2 regions of the Klebsiella sp. Sb-30 genome follow, and region 2 is predicted to be linked to the other one. Evidence: predicted binding sites of a transcription regulator. Region 2 holds the regulator's gene; the other holds the start of a gene.
What was found. The regulator Fur, encoded in region 2, represses iron uptake genes when iron is present. The targets are predictions, from matches to a motif close to ATAATAATGAGAACNACTATCAA.

Region 1: the regulator Fur is predicted to act here: its motif matches at 1,148-1,170, upstream of sodA (superoxide dismutase [Mn]).

Annotation. Positions count from the first base shown of each region.
Region 1 is NZ_CM172749.1:5,265,695-5,269,108, reverse strand. It holds gene rhaT (L-rhamnose/proton symporter RhaT) at 1-952, opposite strand, end outside; gene sodA (superoxide dismutase [Mn]) at 1,245-1,865, shown strand; gene yiiM (6-hydroxyaminopurine reductase) at 1,937-2,611, shown strand; gene cpxA (envelope stress sensor histidine kinase CpxA) at 2,741-3,414, opposite strand, start outside.
Region 2 is NZ_CM172749.1:3,735,559-3,738,972, reverse strand. It holds gene chiP (chitoporin ChiP) at 1-758, shown strand, start outside; gene AC236I_RS17490 (ChiQ/YbfN family lipoprotein) at 806-1,138, shown strand; gene fur (ferric iron uptake transcriptional regulator) at 1,470-1,922, opposite strand; gene fldA (flavodoxin FldA) at 2,215-2,745, opposite strand; gene ybfE (LexA regulated protein) at 2,895-3,188, opposite strand; gene ybfF (esterase) at 3,322-3,414, opposite strand, start outside.

The DNA of each region.
Region 1 (3,414 bases), 1.5 Mb from region 2:
GCCCGGCATTGTTCCACTCTTTCAGCACCAGCCCGACCAGCCCGCCGCACAGCACATAGAAGCTCATATGCAGCATCCAGCTCATGTAGTCATACTGCGCGGGAATGCTGGCGTGGCCCCAGGCATAGAAGAAAAACTGGAGATACCACATCAGACCGCCCAGCGCCGACAGCAGCACGTTGGCGATAATCAGCGGTTTTGCCAGCGAGAAGTCGGCTTTGATCGACAGGTTTTTGACTTTAGCCAGACGAATAAAGCAGAAGCCAAGGTTGACCAGCGCGCCGCCGCCCATAATCACCACATAGCTGGGCAGCGCGGTATACAGCGGGTCAACTCCCAGCGCTGCCGCGGCATCATGCATTGGCCTGGCGGCGTTCATCGCAAAGGACATCCCGGCAGAGAAAATGCCGCACATCACCGCCAGCATGAGCCCTTTTTTCAGATTGAAGTCTTCGGCTTTAATGCCCATCTTGCGCTCTTTCAACTGGCCGGCCCGGGTGACTATCGCCACGCCGATCACCGCAACCAGCACGCCGAGCAGCGTCATCTGGCCACCCTGGGTATGAAGGAGCACATCGATCTGCCCGTTGATAATTGGAGTCATCAGCGTGCCGACAATCAGGGTAATCCCGATGGCGATACCGATCCCCATCGACATACCGAGGTAGCGCATGGTCAGGCCGTAGTTAATATTGCCGATCCCCCACATGGCGCCAAACAGAAACACCGGCAGGAGCGTGGGGGCGTTGAAGGAACGGTAATAGGCCCAGAAATCAGGCAGCAGCATCGCGCTGATAGCCCAGGGAAGAATCAGCCAGGAGACAATCCCGCCGATTGACCACATGGTTTCCCATGACCACTGTTTAACTTGTTTGAACGGGGCATAGAAACAGGCTGCACTGGCCGCACCTATCAAATGCCAAAAAATACCCATCGTAATCGCGTGATTCATTGATTTTATCCTCATCTATTTTTTTATCGGATAAATCTTCTTCCGACACGATGAGTGTAAAAATCGGTCAGTTTTCTCGCCTTCAGGCTGTTGCCATGTGACGCTGAACTCTGGCAACCAACAACTTAATTACTTGTTCCAGCTCACAAAATTGCAGGTATACCCTGCGGTTATAACCTTATTAAAAATACGGCATTGATAAGCGTTTTCAATATCATTTAATTAACTATAATGAACCAACTGCTTACTCGGCATTAACACTTCCTGCCGCTTGACAATAATGGAGATGATTATGAGTTATACACTGCCAGCCCTGCCGTACGCTTATGACGCCCTGGAACCGCACTTTGATAAGCAGACGATGGAAATCCATCACACTAAACATCACCAGGCCTACGTTAACAACGCCAACGCTGCGCTGGAGAGCCTGCCGGAATTTGCTGACCTGTCTGCTGAAGAACTGATCGCCAAACTGGATCAGCTGCCGGCTGACAAAAAAACCGTACTGCGTAACAACGCGGGCGGCCACGCTAACCACAGCCTGTTCTGGAAAGGCCTGAAAACCGGTACCACCCTGCAGGGCGACCTGAAAGCCGCTATCGAACGTGATTTCGGTTCCGTTGATAACTTCAAAGCGGAGTTTGAAAAAGCGGCTGCGACCCGTTTCGGTTCTGGCTGGGCATGGCTGGTGCTGAAGGGCGACAAACTGGCCGTGGTTTCTACCGCTAACCAGGACTCCCCGCTGATGGGCGAAGCTATCTCCGGCGCTTCCGGCTTCCCGATTCTGGGCCTGGACGTTTGGGAACACGCTTACTACCTGAAATTCCAGAACCGTCGTCCGGACTACATCAAAGAGTTCTGGAACGTGGTTAACTGGGACGAAGCAGCAGCGCGTTTTGCCGCCAAAAAATAAGGTTGCATTGTGCTGAACGAGAAGCGAGTCTGATGACTCGCTTTTTTTATATCCGCAGCAAAGGAGCAGCGATGCACTATCCGGTGAATGTCTTTGTGGGCAAGGTAAGGGATTACGACGGCAGCCGTCCAAGCGCCATCGGGAAAATTCAGGTCGACGGTGAACTGACCCTCGGCGAACTGGGGCTGGAGGGCGATGAACAGGCGGAGACGAAAATACATGGCGGGCCGGACCGCGCGCTGTGCCACTATCCCCGTGAACACTACGCCCATTGGGCTCTTGAACTTCCGCAGCAGGCGGATCTTTTCTGCGCCCCGGCGTTTGGCGAGAATCTCTCGACCGAAGGGCTGACCGAAAAAGAGGTCTGTATCGGCGACATCTTTCGCTGGGGAGAGGCGCTGATTCAGGTGACGCAGCCGCGTTCACCGTGCTTCAAGCTTAACTATCATTTTACTGTCAGCGATATGGCGCAGCTTATGCAGAACAGCGGTAAAACCGGCTGGCTGTATCGGGTCGTGGCGGGCGGGCGGGTATCCGGCGATGCGCCGCTGGAGCTGGTTTCCCGACTAAGCGATGTGAGCGTCCATGAGGCGGGGGCCATTGCCTGGCATATGCCGTTCGATGACGAACAATACCATCGCCTGCTCTCGGCGGCGGGGCTGTCGGTGAGCTGGAGCCGTACCATGCAGAAACGGCGCCTGAGCGGGCAGATAGAAGACAATTCGCGGAGATTGTGGGGAAAATAATTCGCCGATAACGCCGCAGGCGCTGGCTGCGAACGATCCCTGAGGCGGCGCGCTGCGCCTGTCCGGGCTACCCGTCTGCGGACAGTTGTGGTAGCCCGGCTAAGCGCAGCGTAAGCCGGAGAAGAGCGATCAGGTGCGCTTATACAGCGGCAGCCAGATGGTCAGCCGCAAACCGCCTAACGGGCTGTCATCGGCTTTGACCCAGCCGCGATGCTGCTGAATCGCCGCCTCGACAATCGCCAGCCCCAGACCGGTGCCGCCGGACTCGCGATCGCGTGCCTCGTCGGTACGGTAGAACGGACGGAAAATCTGCTCGCGATCCTCCGGACTGACGCCCGGACCATCATCATCGACGTTGACCGTGATGCCGTCTTTATCCACCGAAAAACTGACCGAAATTTTGGTGTGCGAGTAGCGCAGCGCGTTACGGACGATATTTTCCAGCGCGCTTTCCAGCGCATTAGGATTGCCGTACAGCGGCCACGGACCCGGCGGATACTCGACGGTGAAGGATTTTCCAACCTGCTCGGCTTCAAACGCCGCGTTATCCAGCACTTCGCCCCACAGCTGATTGGCCTTCACCGTTTCACTGACCAGCGCGTTATTCGCCTGATTGCGCGACATCACCAGCAGGTCGTTAATCATGCTGTCCAGCCGGTGGGCTTCGGTCTCAATACGCTCAAGCTCTTTGCTCTCGCCGCTGCGACGGCGCAGTAAGGCCGTACCCAGCTGCAGGCGCGTGAGCGGCGTACGCAGCTCGTGGGAAATATCGGACAGCAGGCGCTGCTGACCGGTCATCATGC
Region 2 (3,414 bases):
CCAAAGTCGATTATCTGCACTCCCTGGGCGCCAAATACGATTTTAAAAATGACCTCGTGCTGGAAGCGGCGTTTGGCCAGGCTGAAGGCTATATCGACCAGTATTTTGCCAAGGCCAGCTACAAATTTGATATCGCGGGTACGCCGTTAAACACCAGCTACCAGTTCTATGGTACGCGCGACAAAGTCAGTAACGGCGGCACGAACGATATCTACGACGGTACTGCCTGGCTGCAGGCGCTGACCTTTGGCTACAAGGTTGCTGATGTCCTCGACCTGCGTCTGGAAGGCACCTGGGTGAAAGCTGAAGGCCAGCAGGGCTACTTCCTGCAGCGTATGACCCCAACCTATGCCTCTTCCAACGGTCGTCTTGATGTATGGTGGGATAACCGTTCTGACTTCAACGCCAACGGTGAAAAAGCGGTGTTCTTCGGCGCGATGTATGACATGAAAAACTGGAATATGCCGGGCTGGGCGTTTGGCGCCTCTTACGTCTACGCATGGGATGCCAAACCGGGCAGAATGTCCACGCCGGACGCCTATTACAATCCGGACAAACGGCTGGAAGAGTCCGCGTATAGCCTCGATGCCATGTACACCGTACAGGACGGCCGGGCAAAAGGAACGCTGTTTAAACTGCACTTTACCCAATACGACAACCACTCCGACATCCCGAGCTGGAGCGGTGGCTATGGCAATATCTTCCAGGATGAGCGTGACGTGAAGTTCATGGTTATTGCTCCGTTCACTATTTTCTGATGCCGCGGCGGCAGGCGTAAACCTGCCGCAAACCTGAGAGGTCAATTATGAAGAAGCTATTGCTCATCGCGGTTATGGCATCGGGCCTGGTAGCCTGTACGCAGTCCCCCGCGCCAAAAGAAGATACGAAACTAAAAGATGCTTACAGCGCCTGTATCAATACGGCGGAAGGGAATCCGGATAAGGTTCAGGCCTGCCAGAGCGTTCTCGACGTGCTGAAAGAAGATAAACAGCATCAGGCGTTTGCCAACCAGGAAAGCGTGCGCGTTCTGGATTACCAACAGTGTATTCAGGCGACCCGTACCGGCAATGACCAGGCGGTGAAAGCGCGTTGCGATCGTATCTGGAAAGAGATTCGCAGCAACAACACCAGGCCCTGATCGCGGGCGCCAGATCCTGTCAGTAAAAACGCCTGATGTTAACCATCAGGCGTTTTTCATGGCGCGCAATCCTGTGGCGATGTTCAGGCACTGATTGCCGTGGCTGCCCGGGGCTACTCATTCCCCACCAATCTTGATACCGACCCACCATTAGGTGGAATGGTACCGAAAACCCAACAGGCTCTGGTACGAGAAGCGCTGGCAAACCGCTGGGATGAGGAACCGTTTACCCGTGCTCTCGACGAGCATACCGCGCGCAGAAAAGGGTAGGCGTTTGCACATAAAAAAGCCAACCGTCAGGTTGGCTTTTTGTGGTCCACGCGGTGGGAAATTACTTTTCCAGCGCGTCGTGTGCATGTTCATCTTCGCGGCAGTCGCCTTCCGCACAGTGACCGTAAAGGTACAGACTGTGGTTGGTCAGACGGATGCCGTGGCGGTGGGCGATTTCACGCTGACGCGCTTCGATAGACTCATCGCTGAATTCGATCACTTTGCCACAATCGAGGCAAATAAGATGATCGTGATGGTGCTGCTGGGTCAGTTCGAAAACAGATTTACCGCCTTCGAAGTTGTGGCGAGTCACAATGCCAGCATCATCAAACTGGTTCAGCACGCGATAAACAGTAGCGAGACCAATCTCTTCACCCATGTCGATCAGGCGCTTGTATAAATCTTCCGCACTGACGTGATGGTTATCCGGTTCCTGCAGGACTTCCAGGATTTTTAATCGTGGAAGTGTGACTTTCAGGCCAGCCTTCTTTAATGCGGTATTGTTGTCAGTCATGCGGAATCTGTCCTGTTGCTAAACGATCTACTTCCATCAGCGGAAGTAATACAGAGAATCACCCGATGCAATGCGTCTCATTATAGAACTGCCATCGTTAAATGAAAACTGCAAGTATCGGGCCTTGTATGCTGTCAAAAACGAGGTCCCAGCTACAAACTACGTCACCTGACCTCGTTAAATCAGAGGACATTGTACAGATATGTGATTAAAAGTTAAAAACTTGTAGCTATTAGTTTGATTGCTTCTATCTATTAATGCGGCGAAACTTAACGGTAACGCCGCACAATCATCAGGCGTTTTTGATTTCTTCGAGGTGCAGCTCTTCAGAGACCTGCTTAACCCACTGAGTCACGCGTTCGTTGGTCAGTTCCGGCTGGCGGTCTTCATCGATAGCCAGGCCGACGAAGTGATCGTCATCCGCCAGGCCTTTAGAGGCTTCAAAATGATAGCCCGCGGTCGGCCAGTGGCCAACGATGGTGGCGCCGCGCGGTTCAATGATGTCGCGGATGGTGCCCAGCGCGTCACAGAAGTATTCCGCGTAGTCTTCCTGATCGCCGCAGCCAAACAGCGCAACCAGTTTACCGTTAAAGTCGACCTCTTCCAGCGTCGGGAAAAAGTCATCCCAGTCGCACTGAGCTTCACCGTAGTACCAGGTCGGAATGCCGAGCAGCAGGATGTCGTAGGCTTCCAGATCTTCTTTGCTGCTCTTGGCAATGTCGTGAACATCAGCAACATCTTTACCAAGCTGCTTCTGAATCATTTTTGCAATATTCTCGGTGTTGCCCGTGTCGCTGCCAAAAAAGATGCCGATGATTGCCATGAGTAAAATAACCTCTTGAAACTTAATGATGTGGTAGTGGCGTAATGCCCGCAGATAACGGCAATCATAGCAGAACAGGGGAGGGCGCGGAAACAGCAATCACGCCCGACTGCACACTCTGCTACATGAAAGTGTTTTTTTGAGGATTTTCAGGCTTTATCCCGGCTGTGCAGGGTTGCCAGCTGGTTCATCAGCATCTCTTCGATCAAATCGCTGCGGTTCATATTGCGAGCTTCCGCCAGCTCGTTGAGCGCATCAACCGCTTCAGCGTTGAGTTTTAACTCCACACGCTTCAGGCCGCGAACTTTGTCGCGTTTGAGCTGATTGCGTTTATTTATGCGCAGTTGTTCATCGCGCGAAAGCGGATTGGTCTTTGGTCTACCCGGGCGACGCTCGGTTGCGAACAAATCTAATGTCGTACGGTCCGTTTGTTCTTTTGCCATGATTCAGAGTGACTTCGGGGAAACAAGTTGCCGGGCTATAGCCGACACAGATAGCGCGCCATAATACATCAGGCGAACCGCTGCGCCAACGACCGCGGGCATTCTGCAGCGCGGTCGGGCAGTTTTTAGCCAGTTAAGCCTGCAAAGCGGTCAGATAGCGACGAATGGCGCGCAGGACGGCTTCCGGTTTCTCCGCATGCACCCAGTGGCCGGCGCCGGCGATGAC